Regions from separate parts of the Brevundimonas sp. BAL450 genome, predicted to be linked through region 2. Evidence: predicted binding sites of a transcription regulator. Region 2 holds the regulator's gene; the other holds the start of a gene.
What was found. Region 2 encodes HrcA, which represses chaperone genes, less so after heat shock. Its sites were predicted from a motif close to GTTAGCANTCNNNNNNNNNGANTGCTAAC; they were not measured.
Positions count from the first base shown of each region.

Region 1: a site for HrcA is predicted at 2,575-2,603, ahead of groES (co-chaperone GroES). Genes of this name have one in related genera too.

Region 1 covers NZ_JADWOW010000060.1:119,872-129,584, forward strand. The annotation lists gene pgi (glucose-6-phosphate isomerase) at 1-343, shown strand, start outside; gene IWC96_RS13445 (hypothetical protein) at 428-889, opposite strand; gene IWC96_RS13450 (tetratricopeptide repeat protein) at 1,060-2,541, shown strand; gene groES (co-chaperone GroES) at 2,650-2,937, shown strand; gene groL (chaperonin GroEL) at 2,992-4,641, shown strand; gene IWC96_RS13465 (hypothetical protein) at 4,755-5,030, shown strand; gene rpe (ribulose-phosphate 3-epimerase) at 5,127-5,789, shown strand; gene IWC96_RS13475 (heparinase II/III family protein) at 5,786-7,561, shown strand; gene purH (bifunctional phosphoribosylaminoimidazolecarboxamide formyltransferase/IMP cyclohydrolase) at 7,652-9,271, shown strand; gene IWC96_RS13485 (dienelactone hydrolase family protein) at 9,497-9,713, shown strand, end outside.
Region 2 covers NZ_JADWOW010000059.1:4,483-14,195, forward strand. The annotation lists gene dnaK (molecular chaperone DnaK) at 1-1,142, opposite strand, end outside; gene IWC96_RS12340 (alpha-ketoglutarate-dependent dioxygenase AlkB) at 1,378-2,001, shown strand; gene IWC96_RS12345 (dienelactone hydrolase family protein) at 2,089-2,961, shown strand; gene grpE (nucleotide exchange factor GrpE) at 2,965-3,594, opposite strand; gene hrcA (heat-inducible transcriptional repressor HrcA) at 3,591-4,676, opposite strand; gene rph (ribonuclease PH) at 4,797-5,513, shown strand; gene IWC96_RS12365 (HIT domain-containing protein) at 5,510-5,929, shown strand; gene IWC96_RS12370 (MarC family protein) at 5,937-6,635, opposite strand; gene pyrF (orotidine-5'-phosphate decarboxylase) at 6,746-7,444, shown strand; gene IWC96_RS12380 (hypothetical protein) at 7,451-8,095, opposite strand; gene IWC96_RS12385 (DUF1295 domain-containing protein) at 8,171-8,977, opposite strand; gene IWC96_RS12390 (NAD-dependent epimerase/dehydratase family protein) at 9,281-9,713, shown strand, end outside.

The DNA.
Region 1 (9,713 bases), on a different contig from region 2:
GATGGGCAAGTCGCTGAAGGCGGCGCGGGACGAGCTGATCGCCGCCGGTCATGCGCCCGCCGAGGCCGACCGCCTGGCGCCCCACAAGACCTTCCCCGGCAACCGGCCGTCCACCGCCATCCTGATGGAGCGCCTGACGCCCGAGACCCTGGGCGCCCTGATCGCGCTTTACGAGCACAAGGTGTTCGTGGAGGGGGTCATCTGGCGCATCAACAGCTTCGACCAGTGGGGCGTGGAGTTGGGCAAGGCCATGGCTCGCACCATCCTGGGCGAGATCGAAAGCGGTCAGTCCCGCCCCCACGATCCCTCGACCACAGCCCTGATCGATCGCCTGTCCGAGTGACGGCAAGCGAAAGGGGCGGACCCTTCCGGATCCGCCCCTCAGAGAGAGAGAGAGAGAGAGACGATCTAGCGTCGTCCTGAATCCTTACCAGCGGCGGTAATCGCGGCGATCGTCCCGACGGTCGTGGCGCCAGTCGCGGCGGTCCTCACGACGGTCCTGTCGCCAGTCGCGGCGGTCGTCGCGGCGATCATGACGCCAGTCGCGGCGGTCCGCCCGCCGATCATAGCGACGGTCGTAGCGCTGGTTGTACCGGCGCCATTCGTCGGCGTTGCGATAGTAGCGGCCGTCCCGGTAGTAGCGCCCGTTCCTGTAATAGCGGCGGTCGTCATCGTCCGCGCTGGCGTAGCCCAGGGCCGCGCCGGCGATTGCGCCGCCGGCGATATAGCTGCCGTCGCCGTTGCCGATCAGGGCGCCGGCGATGGCGCCGATGCCCGCGCCGATCAGGGCGTCGCGCTCGCGGTCATCGGCCGACACGGGGGCGGCGGAGGCGGCGGTCAGGGCCAGGGCGCCCGCGGCGCCGGCGGCGAGGGTGCGGAAGTTCATCATGATGGGCTCCTTTCAGTCGCATCCGCCGAGATGGGCGGGATGTCTGGTGAGCCTTCATCCTGGCCAGCCGGGCTGAACGTCCCCGGAGGCCTCCGTTCATCCGCCGTTCAGGCTGAGGACGGCCTTGCGGCAGGACCGGCCAGGCCATACCGTCGTTACGGGAGGCGCCCATGGGGTTTCGCGTTCGGTCATTCTGCGTCCTGGCGGCGGCAGGTCTGCTGGCGTTGCCGGGGGCCCGCCCGGCTGTGGCCCAGACCGCAGCCCAGACCGGCGTGGGCTCGCGGGTGACCGTCTCGGCGGACCCGGAGGTTCTGGCCCGTTCGGCGCGGGACAGCCGTGACGCGGGCGACCATGCCGGCGCCGCCGAAGCCTTCGCGGAGGCCGGGCGGGCCCTGGTCCTGAACCATGATGCGGCGGGGGCGGCCGAGGCCTTCACGGATGCCGCCCGGTCCCGTCTGGCCCTGGGCGACGTGGACGGCGCCTATGCGGTGCTGGCCGAGGCTGCCCGGCGGCTGGAAGCCGCGGGGCCCGAAGCCCACGGGGCGGCTGGGCGGGCCACCGCATCCCTGGCGCGCATCCGCACCAATCAGGGCCGTTACGCCGAAGCCCTGGCCCTGCTGGACCGGTCCGAGGCGCTGGGCGGCGACGCCCTGGACGGGCCGGGACAGGCGGCCCTGGCCTATGACCGGGCGCGCATTCTGGACTTTCTGGGCCGGGCCGAAGAGTCCGAGGTCCACGCGCGCCGGGCCCTGACCCTGCGCCGCGAGCATCTGGGGGAGGCCGATTCCCTGACCGGCGACGCCCAGAACCAGCTGGCGGTCAGCCTGCAGGCGCAGGGCCGGTATGACGAGGCGGACCGGGCCTACCGTGGCGCCCTGACGGTCTACGAAGCGGTCAACGGGCCGGATCACCCCCACGTGGCCATCGCCCTGTCGAATCTGGGCAACATCCTGCGCCGCCGGGGTCGCGAACATGCGGCCGAGCCGGTCTATCGCCGCGCCGTGCGCATCGCCGAAAGTTCGGGCGACGATGAGCTTCTGGCCCAGTGCCTGACCAATCTGGGCTGGCACCTGCGCATGACCGGCCGCTCGCCCGAGGCCGATCCCGTCTTCCGCCGCGCCGCCGATCTGCTGGTGACGGTGGCCGGGCCGGATCATCCGTTCACCGGCATCGCCTTCGCCAACCTGGCCCTGATCCTGGGCGATCAGGACAGGCATGCGGAAGCAGAGCCCCTGTTCGTGCAGGCCCTGGCGGCGCTGGAGCCGGCCGTGGGGACGGACAGTCCCGACATTCTCGCCACCCTGGACGGCTACGCCCACACCCTGGCGAAGCTGGACCGCAAGGCGGAGGCGGACGCCGTCTACGGGCGCACCCTGGATATCGCCCGCTCGCGCCTGTCGCCGGGCCATCCCGAGGCCATGCGCCAGACCGTGGCCGTGGCCGACTTCCTGCTGGACGACGGCCGGGCCGCCGAGGCGCGGCGGCATCTGGACGAGGCGGAAGCCGCCCTGTTCCAGCGGATCGGCGCCGCAACCGACCCCCGGGCCGGCGCCCTGCGCCGCACCCAGGCCCTGTTCGAGCGTCAGGTTCGCGCCGACTGGAGCTTGGCCCACCCGGCCCGCGCAGAAAATTCTCTGACGCCAAACCCTTGACCCGCATGGGCCCGGGGCCTATCTCCCGGCTGCATTAGCACTCGGGCAGGGTGGCTGCTAACAGCCATGGCCCGGGCAGGAACTCGATCCTTTAAGGAGATCATACAGATGGCGTTTCGTCCTCTCGGCGATCGCGTGCTGGTCAAGCGCGTGGAAGAAGAATCCAAGACCAAGGGCGGGATCATCATCCCCGACACGGCCAAGGAAAAGCCCCAGGAAGGCGAAGTCGTCTCCGTCGGCCCCGGCGCCCGTGACGACAGCGGCAAGGTCAACGCCCTGGAGCTGAAGGCCGGCGACCGCATCCTGTTCGGCAAGTGGTCGGGCACGGAAGTGAAGATCGATGGCGACGACCTGATCATCATGAAGGAATCCGACGTTCTGGGCGTGCTGTCCTAAGCACCCGCGTCGACCACCTTCTTAAACGAAATCAATAGATAGGAGCTGCCGAACATGGCCGCCAAGATCGTACATTTCAACACCGACGCGCGCGACAAGATGCTGCGCGGCGTCAACGTCCTCGCCAATGCCGTGAAGGTGACCCTGGGGCCCAAGGGCCGCAACGTGGTCATCCAGAAGTCCTTCGGCGCCCCGCGCTCGACCAAGGACGGCGTTTCGGTGGCCAAGGAAATCGAGCTGGAAGACGCCTTCGAGAACATGGGCGCCCAGATGATCCGCGAAGTCGCTTCGAAGACGAACGACAAGGCGGGTGACGGCACCACCACCGCCACGGTTCTGGCCCAGTCCATCGTTCAGGAAGGCCTGAAGTCGGTCGCGGCCGGCATGAACCCGATGGACCTGAAGCGCGGCATCGACAAGGCGGTCACCGCCGTCCTCGCCGAGATCAAGGCCACCTCCAAGAAGGTTTCGGCCAACTCGGAAATCGCCCAGGTCGGCACCATCTCGGCCAACGGCGACGTGGAAGTCGGCGAGATGATCGCCAAGGCCATGGACAAGGTCGGCAACGAAGGCGTCATCACGGTTGAGGAAGCCAAGACCGCCGAGACCGAGCTGGACGTCGTGGAAGGCATGCAGTTCGACCGCGGCTACCTGTCGCCCTACTTCATCACCAACGCCGACAAGATGGAGGCCGATCTCGAGGAGCCCCTGATCCTGCTCCACGAGAAGAAGCTGTCCTCGCTGCAGGCCATGCTGCCGATCCTGGAAGCCGTGGTTCAGTCGGGTCGACCGCTGGTCATCATCGCCGAGGACATCGAGGGCGAGGCCCTGGCCACCCTGGTGGTCAACAAGCTGCGCGGCGGCCTGCGGGTCGCGGCGGTCAAGGCGCCGGGCTTCGGTGACCGCCGCAAGGCCATGCTGGAGGACATCGCCGTCCTGACCGGCGGCCAGGTGATCTCGGAAGACCTGGGCATCAAGCTGGAAAACGTCACCCTGGACATGCTGGGCAAGGCCAAGAAGGTCACCATCACCAAGGACGACACCACCATCGTTGACGGCGTCGGCGAGAAGGACGCGATCGAGGGCCGCATCGCCCAGATCAAGCGCCAGATCGAGGACACCACCTCGGACTACGACAAGGAGAAGCTGCAGGAGCGTCTGGCCAAGCTGGCCGGCGGCGTCGCGGTGATCCGCGTCGGCGGCTCGACCGAGGTCGAGGTCAAGGAGAAGAAGGATCGCGTCGACGACGCCCTGAACGCCACGCGTGCGGCGGTTGAAGAAGGCATCGTCCCCGGCGGCGGCATCGCGCTGCTGAAGGCGACCAAGGCGCTCGAAGGCCTGAAGGGCGACAACGCCGATCAGACCGCGGGCATCGCCATCATCCGCCGCGCCATCCAGGCCCCGATCCGGCAGATCGCCGAGAACGCGGGCGTCGAAGGCTCCATCGTGGTCGGCAAGGTGCTGGAGAACAAGGACGCCTCGTTCGGCTTCAACGCCCAGACCGAGGAGTACGGCGACCTGGTGAAGATGGGCGTGATCGACCCCGCCAAGGTGGTCCGCACCGCCCTGCAGGACGCCGCCTCCGTGGCCGGCATCCTGATCACCACCGAAGCCGCCGTGGCTGACGCTCCCAAGAAGTCCTCGGGCGGCGGCGCCCCGGACATGGGCGGCGGCATGGGCGGCATGGGCGGCATGGACTTTTAAGTCCGTCATCCCGGCCAACGAGCGGGTCGCCTAGCGGCCCGCGACGCCGAGCCGGGACCATTCAGCTCAGACTGAACAGAAGGGCGGGTCCAGCGATGGGCCCGCCCTTTTCCATGACCGATATTGACGCAACGATATGCAATCCTTGGAATACTGATGACATGGAGATGCAGATGTTTGAGATTGGAAAAACTTACAGTTTCACCGTCCACGATGATGGGCAGGTATCGCATTTCGCGGGCGAAATCGTCGATTGGCAGGCACCGCTCCTGAAGCTGACGACTTCGGGGGAGGCGGAAGTGATTCTCAACACATCCTCCTCGGCATTCATTCGGGCCAAGCCGTACGAGCCCTCGGTGTATGAGACGCGTGGGCTGATAACGCTGTAGCTAAATTAGTTGGCTCCTGATTCAGGTCATCTGAACTCCGCCTGATCGTCCCTCCCCGCTTGCCCCTCATGCGCGCCCGCCGTAAGTCGGGGCATGGTGAAAACTCCCCTGATCTGTCCGTCGATCCTGGCCAGCGATTTCGCGAAGCTGGGACAGGAAGTGGCGGCCATCGAGGCCGCGGGCGCCGACTGGGTGCATGTGGATGTGATGGACGGCCATTTCGTGCCGAACCTGACCATCGGCCCGGCGGTGGTGAAGGCCCTGCGGCCCCATTCGACCCTGCCGTTCGACGTGCACCTGATGGTGGCGCCGGTGGACCCGTGGCTGGAGGCCTACCGCGAGGCCGGCGCCGACATTCTGAGCGTCCATCCCGAGAGCGGACCGCACCTGCACCGCACCCTGGGCACGATCCGGGGCCTGGGAGCCAGGGCGGGCATCGTGTTCAACCCGGCCACGCCCCTGAGCATCCTTGAGGAGGTGGTGGATCTGGTGGACCTGGTGCTGATCATGTCGGTCAATCCGGGCTTTGGCGGCCAGAAATTCATCGACAGCGCCCTGACCAAGATCGAACGCGCCCGCGCCATCCTCGATCGCGCCGGCAGTCCCGCGCACCTTCAGGTGGACGGCGGGGTGGTGGCGGCCAATGCGGGCGCCTGCGTCTCCGCCGGCGCGGATGCGCTGGTGGCGGGGTCCTCGGTGTTCAAGGGGGGGGCGGACGCCTACGCCGACAACATAAAGGCTTTGAAGGCCGCCGCGTGAAACTGCCCAGCGCCCCCTTCGCCGATCCCTCGCGCCCCGCCGCGCCCGCGCCGGTGAAGCGCGCGCCCAGCCCCGGCGGCTGGAGCCTGGCCCCGGCCATCGCGGGACGCCTGCTGACCCGCCAGTCCTTCATCGAGCTGTACGGCCTGCCCGGCTATCACCAGACCCTGAAGTGGCCCCGCGCCGAGGGCTTCGCCGCCACGCCGCGCGACTTCCGGCCCAGCGACGCCGAGATCGGCCGCGCGCTGCTGGGCGGACGCATGATGCTGTCCGGCGTGTCCATGGACCTGAGAAGCCCCGAGGACCCCTGGAACCGGCCCAGCCCCAGCCGGTCGTTCGCCGTCGCCCTGCACGAGTTCGCCTGGCTGCCGTCGCTGATGCTGGCCGGAGAGAAGGGCGCGCGCGAGGCGCTGCGCCTGACCCTGGGCTGGCACGCGGTGTTCTCCCACTGGTCGCCGTTCTCATGGCAGCCCGACATTCTGGCCCGGCGGGTGTTCAACCTGGCCTGCGCGGCCCGGCGCATGGCGGCGGTGGCCAATGAGGCGGACCGCGCCCTGCTGGCCGACATCCTGGCCCGGCAGGCGCGGCAGCTTCTGCGCCCCCCCGGCGGACTGGCCGAGAACGCTGCCCAGCGCACGGCGGCGGCCGTGGCCGGGTGTGCACTGGGGGGCAAGGCGGGCGCGTCGCTGCGTCGCCGCGCCCTGAACAAGCTGGCGTCCGCCCTCAAGCACACGGTGCGCGAGGACGGCGCCCACGCCAGCCGCTCGCCCCAGGCGGGCCTGGAGCTGCTGCTGGACCTGCTGACCCTGGACGACGTGCTGCTGCAGCTGGCCGAGACGCCGCCGCCGGAGCTGGCGCTGGCCATCGGGCGGCTGACCATGGGGCTGCGCACCCTGACCCTGCCCGACGGGCGGCTGGCCGCATTCCAGGGCGGCGGGGCGCTGGACCCGGCCCTGGTCGCCGCCGCCCGCGCCCACGACGAGGACGATCCCGGCCCGGTGGAGGGCATGGGCCCCGGCGGCTACGCCCGGGTGCATACCCCGCTGCTGACCCTGATCGCCGATGCGGCGCCGCCCGCCACGGGCCCGTGGAGCGGCACGGCCTGCGCCCAGACCGGGGCCATGGAGATCATCTGCGGGCGGGACCGCATCGTCACCAACTGCGGCTGGACCCCGCGCGCCCATGAGCGGCAGGCCATGCGCCTGACCCCGGCCGGCTCGACCCTGTGTCTGGGCGACGGGGCCATGGCCCAGCCCCTGACCGGGTGGAAGGCGGACCTTCTGGGCACGCGCCTTGTGGGGCCCACGATCCATGTGGACGCCCAGCACCGCGCCGCCGAGGGCGCAGTATGGCTGGAGATCGAGCACGACGGTTGGGCCCCGCGCTTTGGCCTGAAGCATCAGCGCCGGCTGTATCTGGACCAGCGGCTGGACGAACTTCGGGCCGAGGAGCGGCTGTATCCGTGCGACGGGCACAAGGACGCGGCCCGCCCGCTGGCGGCGCCCTATGCGGTGCGCTTCCATCTGGAGCCGGGGGTTCAGGCGTCTCTGGCGCGGGACAAGCGCAGCATTCTGCTGCGCGGCGCTTCGGGCCGGGGCTGGTGGTTCCGGAGCGACGCGCCGGACGTGGACATCGAGCCCTCGGTCCATGTGGCGGACGGCCTGACCCGGCGCTCGCTGCAGCTGGTGCTGCGCGGCTCGGCCCGCACCGACGCCGAGACCAGGATCCGCTGGAAGATGAGCCCGGCCGGCGCCAGCGGCGAGACGGGGTAAGGCGCGCCGAAGGTGGCGGAACCGGGCGGCGCGTGTTAACGGCGCGCCGTTCCCGCCTCCCCCGCCCCAAGCCTGCCAGAACGGATTCCCATGCCCGCCGCGCCCGACTTTCCGCCTGCCCCCGACGCCGTCAAACCCGTCCGGGCGCTGATCTCCCTGTCCGACAAGTCGGGGCTCGAGGATGTGGCCCGCGCCCTGGCCGAGCTGGGGGTGGAGCTGGTGTCCACGGGCGGCACCCGGGCGGCTATCGAGAAAGCCGGCCTGCCGGTGAAGGACGTGGCCGATCTGACCGGCTTCCCGGAGATGATGGACGGGCGGGTCAAGACGCTGCATCCCGTGGTGCACGGCGGCCTGCTGGGCGTGCGCGATGCGCCGGAGCACGCGAAGGCCATGGCCGAGCACGGCATCGGCCCCATCGATCTGGTGTGGATCGACCTTTACCCCTTCGAAGCCACCATCGCGGGCGGGGGCGACTTCGCCTCGGCCGTGGAGAACATCGACATCGGCGGCCCGGCCATGATCCGGTCCTCGGCCAAGAACCACGGCTATGTGGCGGTCTGCGTGGACCGGGAGTCCATCGACGAGGCCGTGGCGGCCCTGAAGGCGGACGGGAGCACCAGCCTTGCCCTGCGCAAGCGACTGGCGGCGCGGGCCTTTGCGCGCACGGCCGCCTATGACGCGGCGGTGTCCGGCTGGTTCGCCGGTCAGGTGGAGGACGCCGCCCCGGCCCGCAAGACCATCGCCGGCAGCCTGGCCCAGACCCTGCGCTACGGCGAGAACCCGCACCAGGCGGGCGCCTTCTACCGCACCTCGGAGACCCGCCCCGGCGTGGCCAACGCCCGCCAGCTGCAGGGCAAGGAGCTCGGTTACAACAACATCGCCGACGCGGACGCGGCCTATGAGCTGGTGGCCGAGTTCGAGGAGCCCGCCTGCGTCATCGTCAAGCACGCCAACCCGTGCGGAGTGGCGGTGGGCAAGGACCTGTCGGAAGCCTACGCCCGGGCGCTGGAGTGCGACGCGGTGTCGGCCTTCGGCGGGGTGGTGGCGGTCAACCGGCCGCTGACGGCAGCCGACGCGACCCTGATCACCGGGATCTTCACCGAGGTGGTGATCGCGCCGGGCGCCGACGAAGCGGCGAAGGCGGTGTTCGCGGCGAAGAAGAACCTGCGCCTGCTGATCACCGACGGCCTGCCCGATCCCCTGCAGCCGGGGCAGGTGTTCCGCTCGGTGGCCGGGGGCCTGCTGGTGCAGTCGCGCGACCTGGCCCGCATCACGCCCGCGGACCTGAAGATCGTGACGAAGCGCCAGCCCACCGACGAGGAGGTGCGCGACATGCTGTTCGCCTTCACCGTGGCCAAGCACGTGAAGTCCAACGCCATCGTCTACGCCAGGGCCGGCCAGACGGCGGGCATCGGCGCGGGCCAGATGAACCGGCGCGACTCCGCCCGCATCGCCGCCATCCGGGCCAAGGAAGCGGGCGAGGCCCATGCCAAGCAATTTGGGGGACTGGCCCACTCGCTGGCGCAGGGCTCGGCCTGTGCGTCGGAGGCCTTCTTCCCCTTCGCCGACGGTCTGCTGGAGGCCGTGGCGGCGGGCGCCACCGCGGTGATCCAGCCCGGGGGCTCGATCCGCGACGACGAGGTCATCGCCGCCGCCGACGACAAGGGCGTGGCCATGGCCTTCACCGGGGTGCGGGTGTTCCGGCACTAGATTTCAGACTCCGGACTCAAAAAAACAGGGTCTGAATTGTCTGAATCGTCTGAAATCGTCCTCCCGCTCCATGTCCACCGGCGCCCAGTGTAAGGGCGCCGGGAGCAGTGGGATCAAAAAGATGCGGACGCAGCCGCATTTGGGAACCTCCGGACCCCGGGGACAAGGCCGGGGATGACGGACTAGGGTGGGCGGCGGCCTGCCGCTGTTGCTGAAGGAGCCCCCATGGACACCACCGCCGAGCGCTGGGCGATGCTGGAGCCGCACACGCAACATGTGGGGCCCGACGACGACCGGGCGCGGCCGGCGGTGCTGTTGTTCCACGGCTGCGGGGGGCTGAGGGCTCACCTGCCCCTGTACGCCGAGGCGGCGAAGGCGGCGGGGATACGCGCCTTCATCATCGACAGTTTCGGCGCGCGCGGATGGAGCCGGGCCTTCGCCC
Region 2 (9,713 bases):
ACGTCGCCCTGCAGCACGCCGGCCTGAACGGCGGCGCCCAGCGCCACCACTTCATCGGGGTTCACGCCCTTGTGCGGCTCCCGGCCGAAGAAGGCCTTCACGGCCTCCTGCACCTTGGGCATGCGGGTCATGCCGCCGACCAGAATGACCTCGTCGATGTCCGAGGCCTTGAGGCCCGCGTCCTTGAGGGCCTTCTGGCACGGCTCGATGCTGCGCTGGATCAGGTCGTCCACCAGGGCTTCGAGCTTGGCGCGCGAGAGCTTGATGTTCAGGTGCAGCGGGCCCGAGGCGTTCATGGTGATGAAGGGCAGGTTGACCTCGTACTGGGTGACCGAGGACAGCTCCTTCTTGGCCTTTTCGGCCTCTTCCTTGAGGCGTTGCAGGGCCAGCTTGTCGGAGCGCAGGTCGACGCCCTGCTCCTTCTTGAACTCATCGGCCAGATAATCGACCAGACGCAGGTCGAAGTCCTCGCCGCCGAGGAAGGTGTCGCCGTTGGTGGCCTTCACCTCGAACACGCCGTCGCCGATCTCCAGGATCGAGACGTCGAAGGTGCCGCCGCCCAGGTCGTAGACGGCGATCTTCTGGCCGTCGTTCTTGTCGAGGCCATAGGCCAGCGCGGCCGCGGTGGGCTCGTTGATGATGCGCAGGACCTCAAGGCCGGCGATCTTGCCGGCGTCCTTGGTGGCCTGACGCTGGGCGTCGTTGAAATAGGCCGGGACGGTGATGACCGCCTTCTCGACCTTCTCGCCCAGATAGGCCTCGGCGGCCTCCTTCATCTTCTGAAGGGTGAAGGCGGAGACCTGCTGGGGGGAATAGTCCTTGCCGTGGGCGCGCACCCAGGCGTCGCCATTGGGGCCCTTGACGATCTCGTAGGGGACCATCTTCTTGTCCTTCGCCACGACGGGGTCGTCATAGCTGCGGCCGATCAGGCGCTTGATGGCGAAGAAGGTGTTCTCGGGGTTGGTGACCGCCTGGCGCTTGGCCGGCTGGCCGACCAGGGACTGGCCGTCCTCCTGGATCGCGACCACCGACGGGGTGGTGCGGTTGCCCTCGGCGTTCTCGATGACCTTGGGATTCTTGCCGTCCATGACCGCAACACACGAGTTGGTGGTGCCGAGGTCGATGCCGATGATCTTGCTCATGGGCGTTGTCTTTCACTCCGTATCGGCGGGCGATGCGGCGGCCTTCGGATCAAGCGCCGCGCGTGACCGCCCCCTGTGGGTTGTTAGGCTTGCCGGGCGAACCGGCGGTGGGGCTCCTTAAGCGAACAATTCCCTCAAAGGAATAGGGTCTTGTCCACGTTCCGGTCGGATATGGGAAAGCCCGCAAGGGGTGCAAGGGCTTGGCGCGAGATCAGGCCCATCCGATATGGGGTCAATGACCTCGCCCGCCGACATGACGCTGGATGACTCGCTCGACGGTTTTCGCCTCTGGCCGGGGCGACTGACGGCTGCGGATCAGGCGCAGCTGCGGGATCAGGTGCTGGCGGCGCTGGAGGCCGCGCCGCTGTATCGGCCTGTCACGCCAGGCGGACGGCCGTTCTCTGTGCGTATGAGCAATCTGGGGCCGCTGGGGTGGGTCTCGGACCGGGCGGGCTATCGCTATCAGGCGGTTCATCCCGAAACAGGCGCGCCCTGGCCGCCGATTCCCCAGATGTTGCTGACCTTGTGGGACGATCTGACCGGCTGGCCCGCGCCGCCCGACGCCTGTCTGGTCAATCTGTATGACGCCGACGCCCGCATGGGCCTGCATCAGGACAAGGATGAGCGGGACCTGACCGCGCCGGTGCTGTCGGTCTCGCTGGGGGACACGGCGGTGTTCCGGATCGGGGCGGCGGGCGGCGGGCGGACGCGCTCGGTGCGGCTGGCCTCGGGGGATGCATGCATGCTGTCAGGGCCGGCGCGGCTGGCGCGGCACGGGATCGACCGGATTCTGGGCGGATCGTCCAGCCTTTTGCCGGGGGGCGGGCGCATGAACCTGACCCTGCGACGTGCCGCCTGAACGGCCGCTTGACCGGGTCGTGACTGGACCGGACCCACGGGGCGGCGCACAGTCGCGCTTTCCCGAGCCGACCCCCGGAGACCCGTCATGAGCGTGAACCTGATCCGCCCCGAAGGCCCCCGGCCCGAGGATTTCAAGATCAGTCGCCGGCTGCTGGGGGGCCTGCTGTTCGCCGGCTATGCGACCGCGGCGGTGTCGCAATCGGCCGAGCCGGTGGTGACGGATGCCGACGGACTGGTGACCGAGACGGTGAACCTGCCCGCGCCGGACGGCTTCGACCTGCCCGCCTATGTGGCGCGGCCCGAGGGCGAAGGGCCGTTCCCCATCGTGGTGGTGGCGTCGGAGATCTTCGGCGTGCACGCCTATATCCAGGACGTGTGCCGCCGCCTGGCCAGGGAGGGCTATGCGGCCATCGCCCCCGCCTTCTTCGTGCGGGTGGAGGATCCAGCGCCCCTGTCGGACATGGCGCGAGTGTTCGAGATCGTTGGGGCGGCCGGATACGAACAGGTCATGGGCGACGTCTCGGCGACCCTGCAGTGGCTGGGCGGCCAGATCTGGGCCGACAGTGAGCGGGTGGGGATCACCGGCTTCTGCTGGGGCGGCAAGGTGGTCTGGCAGGCGGTGGCCCGCTTCGCCGCCTTTGACGCGGGCGTCGCCTGGTACGGGCGGCTGGCCCCGGAAGACGGCGCGACCGCCGGCGCGCCCTGGCCGGTGGACCTGGCGGGCGACCTCAAGGCGCCGGTGCTGGGCCTGTACGGAGAGGACGACCGGGGCATTCCGGTCGCGTCGGTGGAAGCCATGCGCGAGGCCCTGACCCGGGAGGGCCAGACCGCCAGCGAGATCGTGCTCTATACGGGCGCCGGACACGCCTTTCACGCTGACTACCGCCCCAGCTATCAGGCCGAAGCGGCGGCGGACGGCTGGTCACGCCTGCTGGCGCACTTCCAGGCTCACCTCTAGGTATCAGACCTTGGCGTCGAGTCGCGCGCCGGGCTCCTGCGAGCCGCCGCCAGATCCCCGCGCGGCCACCACCACCATGGCGGGACGCACGACCCGGCCGAACAGGGCGTAGCCCGCCTGCATGGTCTGGATGACCTGGCCGGCCGCCACGGTGTCGGAGGGCTGCTCCATCATGGCCTGATGCAGGTTGGGGTCGAACGCCTCCCCCGCCTCGGGCGCCACGCGGGTCAGGCCGTTTGTCTCGAAGGCCGACAGCAGCGACTTCTCGGTCATCTCCAGCCCGGTGACGAGACCGCCCACGGCGGCGTCGGCGTTCTCCTTCGGAGCCGCCTGCAAGGCGCGCGACAGATTGTCGGCCACGCCCAGCAGATCGCGGGCGAAGCGGGTGATGGCGTAAGCGCGCGCGTCATTCATCTCGCGCTCGGCGCGGCGCTTGACGTTGTCGGCCTCGGCTACGGCGCGCAGGGCGCGGTCCTTCCACTCGTCGCGCTCGGTGATCAGGGCGTCGATGGGGCCCAGATCGTCCTCCTGCTCGAACGCGTGGGCGGGATCGGCGTCAAGCCCCGCCTCGGCGTTCAGGTCGGCTTCGTCGCGCGCTTCGGCGTCGTTTCGGTCGTTATAGGTGTCGCTCACGTTTCCTGTCCGTCCAGCATCCGGCCCAGCACCCGGGCGGTATAGTCCACCAACGGAATGACACGGGCGTAGTTCAGTCTTGCAGGTCCGATTACGCCGATGGCGCCCAGAACCCGCTGTCGGCCCGACATATAGGGCGCCGCGATCACGGCGGAACCCGAAAGTGAAAACAGTCGCGTTTCGGCGCCGATGAAGATGCGCACCCCCTGGGCGTTTGTGACCCCGTCCAGAAGGCCGATCAGCTGTTCTTTCTGCTCCAGGTCGTCGAACAGGACGCGCACCCGCTCCAGATCCTCCAGCGCCTCGCGGTCCTGCAGAAGATTGGCGCGGCCGCGCACGATCAGGGCCCGCTCGCGGTCCGGTCCGCCGGACCAGGCGGCCATGCCGTCCTCCACCAGCCGGGCGGCGGCCTCGTTCAGATCGCGCCGGGCGGCCTGAAGCTCGGCGCTCATCTCGCTGCGCGCCTCCTGCAGCGGTCGGCCCTTGAGCCGGGCGTTGAGGAAGTTGGAGGCTTCCTGAAGGGTCGAGGCCGTGACCCCGGCGGCCAGCGGCATCAGGCGGTTCTCAACCGTGCCGTCCTCGGCCACCAGAACCGCCAGCGCCTGATCCTCACCCAGGGCCACGAACTCCACATGGCGCACGCCGGTGTCACGCACCGGGCTGGCCACCACGCCGGCGCCGCCCGCCAGACCCGACAGCAGGGACGAGGCCGCATCCAGCGCCTCCTCGAAGCCGCCGCGGCCCGCCGCGCCCTTGTGGACGGCCAGACGGGCGTCGATCTCGCGCCGCTCCTCCTGGCTGACGTCGCCGATCTCCAGCAGCCCGTCCACGAACAGACGCAGGCCCGCGTGGGTGGGCGCCCTTCCGGCCGACGTGTGGGGCGCGTGCAGCAGCCCCGCCAGGGTCAGGTCCTGCATGGTGTTGCGGATGGAGGCCGGCGACAGGGACACCCCGCTCAGGGACAGGGTGCGCGAACCCACCGGCTCGCCGGTCTCCAGATAGGTCTCGACGATGCGGCGGAAGATGTCGCGCGCCCGGTCGTCCAGCATGGTCAGGGGGGCGGAGGGGGCGAACAGGCTCATGACCGGGCCTCCGCTGCGGGGGGGTGCGGATAAACGGCTTTCACGGCTTCTGGACGGGACAGGCTCACCCTTTCAGGATAAGCGTCCGGGCCACCACTTCCAATACGATAAGCGAGACCCATGCGCCCGTCTGACCGCACGCCCGAACAGCTTCGCCCCGTCACCCTCGAGATCGGGGTCAATCGCTACGCCGAGGGCTCGTGCCTGGTCAGCTTTGGCCATACGAAGGTTCTGGTCACCGCGTCGGTGGAGGAAAGCCTGCCGCCGTGGCTGCGCGGCAAGGGGCAGGGCTGGGTCACGGCGGAATATGGCATGTTGCCCCGCGCCACCCACACCCGGGGCCGGCGGGAGGCGGCGGCGGGCAAGCAGTCGGGCCGGACGCAGGAAATCCAGCGCCTGATCGGCCGCTCGCTGCGGGCGGTGGTGGACATGAAGGCGCTGGGCGAGCGTCAGGTGCTGATCGACTGCGACGTGATCCAGGCCGACGGCGGCACCCGCACCGCCGCCATCACCGGCGCCTGGGTCGCCATGGCCTCGGCCCTGAACTACCTGAAGGACGAGGGCGTGCTGAAAACCGACCCCATTCTGGATCAGGTGGCGGCGGTGTCCTGCGGCGTGTTCATGGATACGCCCGTGCTGGACCTGGATTACGAAGAGGATTCCAATGCCGAGGCCGATTCCAACTTTGTCCTGACCGGGTCAGGCGACATCGTGGAGATCCAGGCCACCGGCGAGAAGCGCGGCTTCAGCCGGGCCGAGTTCGACCGCCTGTTCGGGCTGGCCGAAAGCGGCTGCGCCGAGCTGTTCGCCATGCAGCGGGCGGCGCTGGGGCGATGACGGAGGCCTTCGCTGCCGACCCGGCCTTTGACGCCGGTTCGATCGAGGCGGCGAACTGGCCGCTGTGTCAGGTCCGGCTGCAGGATGACGCGCGCTTTCCCTGGCTGATCCTGATTCCCCGCTTCGAGGGCCTGATCGAACTGGACCAGCTGACGGCGGAACAACGGGCGGTGCTGATGGAGGAGACCGTACGCGCGGGCGCCATGGTGCGGGCCATCGGCCAGCGGTCCATGCGCCCGGTGGAGAAGCTGAACATCGCCGCCATCGGCAATGTCACCGCCCAGCTGCACGTCCATGTGGTCGGCCGGCGCCGCGATGACGGCCTGTGGCCCGATCCGGTCTGGGGGCGCGGCCCGGCCATTCCCTATGAGCCCGAGGTGCGGGACGAATTGCTGGCTGTCATCCGCAAGGGCTGATCCGCCCTCAGTGCCCACCCTCGCCGTAGGGCGCCGAGGCGGCCAGGTTGATGAAGCCGTTGGTGGCCTCACCCAGGCCCACGATGATGAACTGAACCGCCAGGGCGCACAGGATCAGGCCCAGCACCCGCACCACGATGGCCATGCCCACTTCGCCCAGAAGCCGGCTGATCAGGCCCGAGACCGAGAAACAGGCGAAGGTCACCACCGACACCGCCACGATGGCCGCCAGCCCCGCGGCCCAGCCCGCCGCCCCGATCTCGCGGGCTTCGCCCGCTTGAATGATCACCGCTGAAATGGCCCCGGGCCCGATCAGCAGCGGAATGGCGATGGGCACCACCAGACGCTGGAACCGCCGCCGCGCATAGCCGCGCACGTCGCCCGGATCATTGGTGGGGTCCACGTCGGCGAAGGCCTTGAGGAAATCATCCCGGGTCATGTCCAGACCCAGAAACAGCAGCAGGATGCCCCCGGCGATGCGGAACGCCGCCAGCGAGATGCCGAAGAACTCCAGCAGGGCCAGGCCGGTGACGAAGAAGAAGACCAGAAACCCGATCATGGTCAGGGCGATCATGCCGCTGATGCCGCGCCGCTGCGCCGCCGTGGCGCCCAGGGTGGCGGCCGCAAAGATGGGCACATTGCCGATGGGATCGGCCAGGGCGAACAGGGCCACGAAGAGGTTGACCCCGAGATCGACGGCGTTCATGTCCATGTCTTGGCCTGAAAATCTGTTCTGCCCCGCGTTCCGCCTCTATCGGCCGGGTCGCGCCGCTTCGCAACCCGCGTTCCTTCACTCGAGCGCCCGGAGACCACGCCATGTCCGACCCGCGCCTGATCTGCGCACTCGATTTCCCCACCACCGATGAGGCCCGCGCCCTGACCGGGCGGCTGGGCGACGCCGTCGAATTCTACAAGGTGGGACTGCAGTTGTTCGCCACCGACGGCATGGTCCTGGCCCGCGAGCTGAAGGCGGACGGCAAGCAGGTGTTCCTGGACTGGAAGCTGCACGACATCGGCGCGACCGTGGAAAAGGCCGCCGCCGCCCTGGCCAGATCCGGCTGCGACCTGCTGACCGTCCACGCCCAGCCGCAGGTGATGGCGGCGGCCCGAAAGGGCGCCGAAGGCTCGGGCCTTAAGATCCTGGGCGTCACGGTCCTGACCAGCCTGACCGACGCGGACCTGACCGCCGACGACCACAGCCTGTCCGCCGCCGATCTGGTGGCGCTGCGGGTGCGTCAGGCGCTGGACGCGGGCATCGACGGGGTGGTCTCCAGCCCCCACGAGGCGGCGCAGGTGCGCGCCCTGGCCGAGGCCGCCGGCCGCCCCGACTTCCTGATCGTCACCCCGGGCGTCCGCCCGGCGGGCGCCGCCCTGGACGATCAGGCCCGCGCCGCCACCCCGGCCTCGGCCTTGCAGGCCGACGCCACCCACCTCGTGGTGGGCCGCCCCATCACCGCCGCGCCCGATCCGCGCGTCGCGGCCGAAGCCATCGTGCAGGAGATGGCCGCCGCCTGACGATCCTCAGCGGTCGTACAGATAAACGTCCTGGCAATAGCAGTCCCGGTCGTAGCGGTAGTCGTTGTCATACCGATACTCGGTGCGATGCCGGGCAGGCGGCCGGTCGTCGTTATATCCATGCCGGTCCCGGTAGCCGGGCCGCCGCTGGTCATGCCGGTAGTCCCGGCTGTACCCGTATCGCCCGCCCCGGTCGGCGTAGCCGTACTGGCTGTAGCCCCGCGACGGTTGAGCATAGCCGTAGCTGTAGCTTTGCGTCTGTGCGTAAGGGTAGCCCGCCCCGCCATAGCCGTAGCTGTATCCGGTCACATGGGCGCTGTTCACGCCGTAGGAATTATAGCTGGTGTAGGGTGCCGGCCGCTGGGGCGGATCGTACCGCTCGCGACGGCGATGATCGTCGCCACGCCCGCGGTCCTCATATCGTCTGTCGCCGTATCCCCGGTCGTCATAGCCCCTGTCGTATGAGCCGCGTCGGGCGTAGCCGTACGACCGATCCTGGCCCGCATAGGCGTTGCCATAGGCATAGGCGCCCCGGTCATAATCATAGCCGGCCCCGTAGCCGGAGCCGTAGCTCTGGCTCAACGCGGGGGCGGCGGACAGCAGCAGCGCGCCGAGCGTTCCGGCTCCGGCGATCGACAGCACAGATTTCATGGCGGTTCTCCAGCTCGGCCGCAAAGGTTAACGCAGCCGTCCGCACTTGGTTCGCTTATCGCCAATCCGGCGAATTCAGCCCGCTGTCTTCTTCGGCGGCAGGGGGAAGAAGCCGCTGGTGCGCGCCACATAATCCGCATAGCCGGGCCGGGATTTGTGCATCCCGCCCTCGGTGGTGGGCGCGCCCGACCATTTGGTCAGGGTGAAGGTGAGGAAGATCGGCCCGAGGATCGCAAACAGACCCGGAACGGTCTCCGCCGCCACCAGCCACAGACCCCACCAGACGCAGGCGTCGCCGAAATAGTTGGGGTGGCGGGTGTAGCGCCACAGGCCGGTGTCCAGCACCTTGCCCTTGCTGTCCGGGTCGCGCTTGAACGCCGAGAGCTGGGCGTCGGCCACGGTCTCGAACACGATGCCGAACAGGGCCAGGGCCGCGCCGATCCAGCCGATCCAGCCCACGGCGGGCGCCGCCGCCACCTGGCCCAGCTGCACCGGCAGGCAGGTCAGCCACAGCAGCACCGCCTGTGGCAGGAACACGAACATCAGCGAGGCCGGGGCGAAGCCCTGCCCCTTGTTCGCGCGGCTTTTCAGCAGGGCCTGATAGCGCCGGTCCGGGCCGTGGGCGCGCCAGCGTTTCAGCAGGTGCACGCCCAGCCGGATGCCCCACACGGCGCACAGCCCGGTCAGAAGCCCCTTGCGCAGGGGATCGCCGTCCGTCTGCAGGAACGTGGCCCCCGCCAGCAGCACCATGCCCAGACCCCAGACCCCGTCGATGAAGCTGACATCCTTCAGCTTCAGGGCGAGGAGCCAAAGCGCCAGCATAACCACGACGATCAGGGCCAGATTGCGCGCGAGGAGGAGAAGGATTTCCAGGAGGGTCATGGCTCAGAAACGACTCCCGCGCGAAAACGGATGCCCGCGCGGCCCGCGCCTCTCATATCAGAGCCGGCCGTCGCTGTCCTATCCCCCGCCGCCGGCCCTTTCTCAGGCACGACTCTTGATCTGTCCTGCGCTGATTGCGGAAGCAGTCCGAGCGTTCAGCGCAGCCATTTCCCTGGTTTAGAATTTGGGAAGCCTTGGATGGCGAGATGTGGTCTGAGCGAGAGGCGATGAACCGCTTGCACGGCACGAGCCGCAGAGCCCGCCGTCCGAGGGATGGCTGTCGGGGAAAAAGGAGGGCATGGCATGCGCTATCTGATCACCGGCACGGCCGGGTTCATTGGCTTTCACCTGGCCCGGCGGCTGCTTGAAGATGGCCATGAGGTGCTGGGGGTCGACAGCTTCTCGCCCTATTATGACCTGGCCTTGAAGGAGGACAGGAATACCATCCTGGAGGGGTACGGGGCGTTCCGTGTGGCGCGGCTGGCGCTGGAGGACGGCCCCGCGTTCAACGCGGCCTGGGCCGCGTTCTCACCCGAGGTGGTCATCCACCTGGCCGCCCAGGCGGGCGTCCGCTACAGCATCGACCATCCCGAGGCCTACATCTCCGCCAATCTGGTCGGCTCGTTCAATGTGCTGGAGGCGGCGCGGCGTCTGCCGGTCCGACACCTGCTGTGCGCCTCCACCAGCTCGGCCTACGGCGCCAACGTCGATATGCCGTTCCGGGAGACCGACAGGG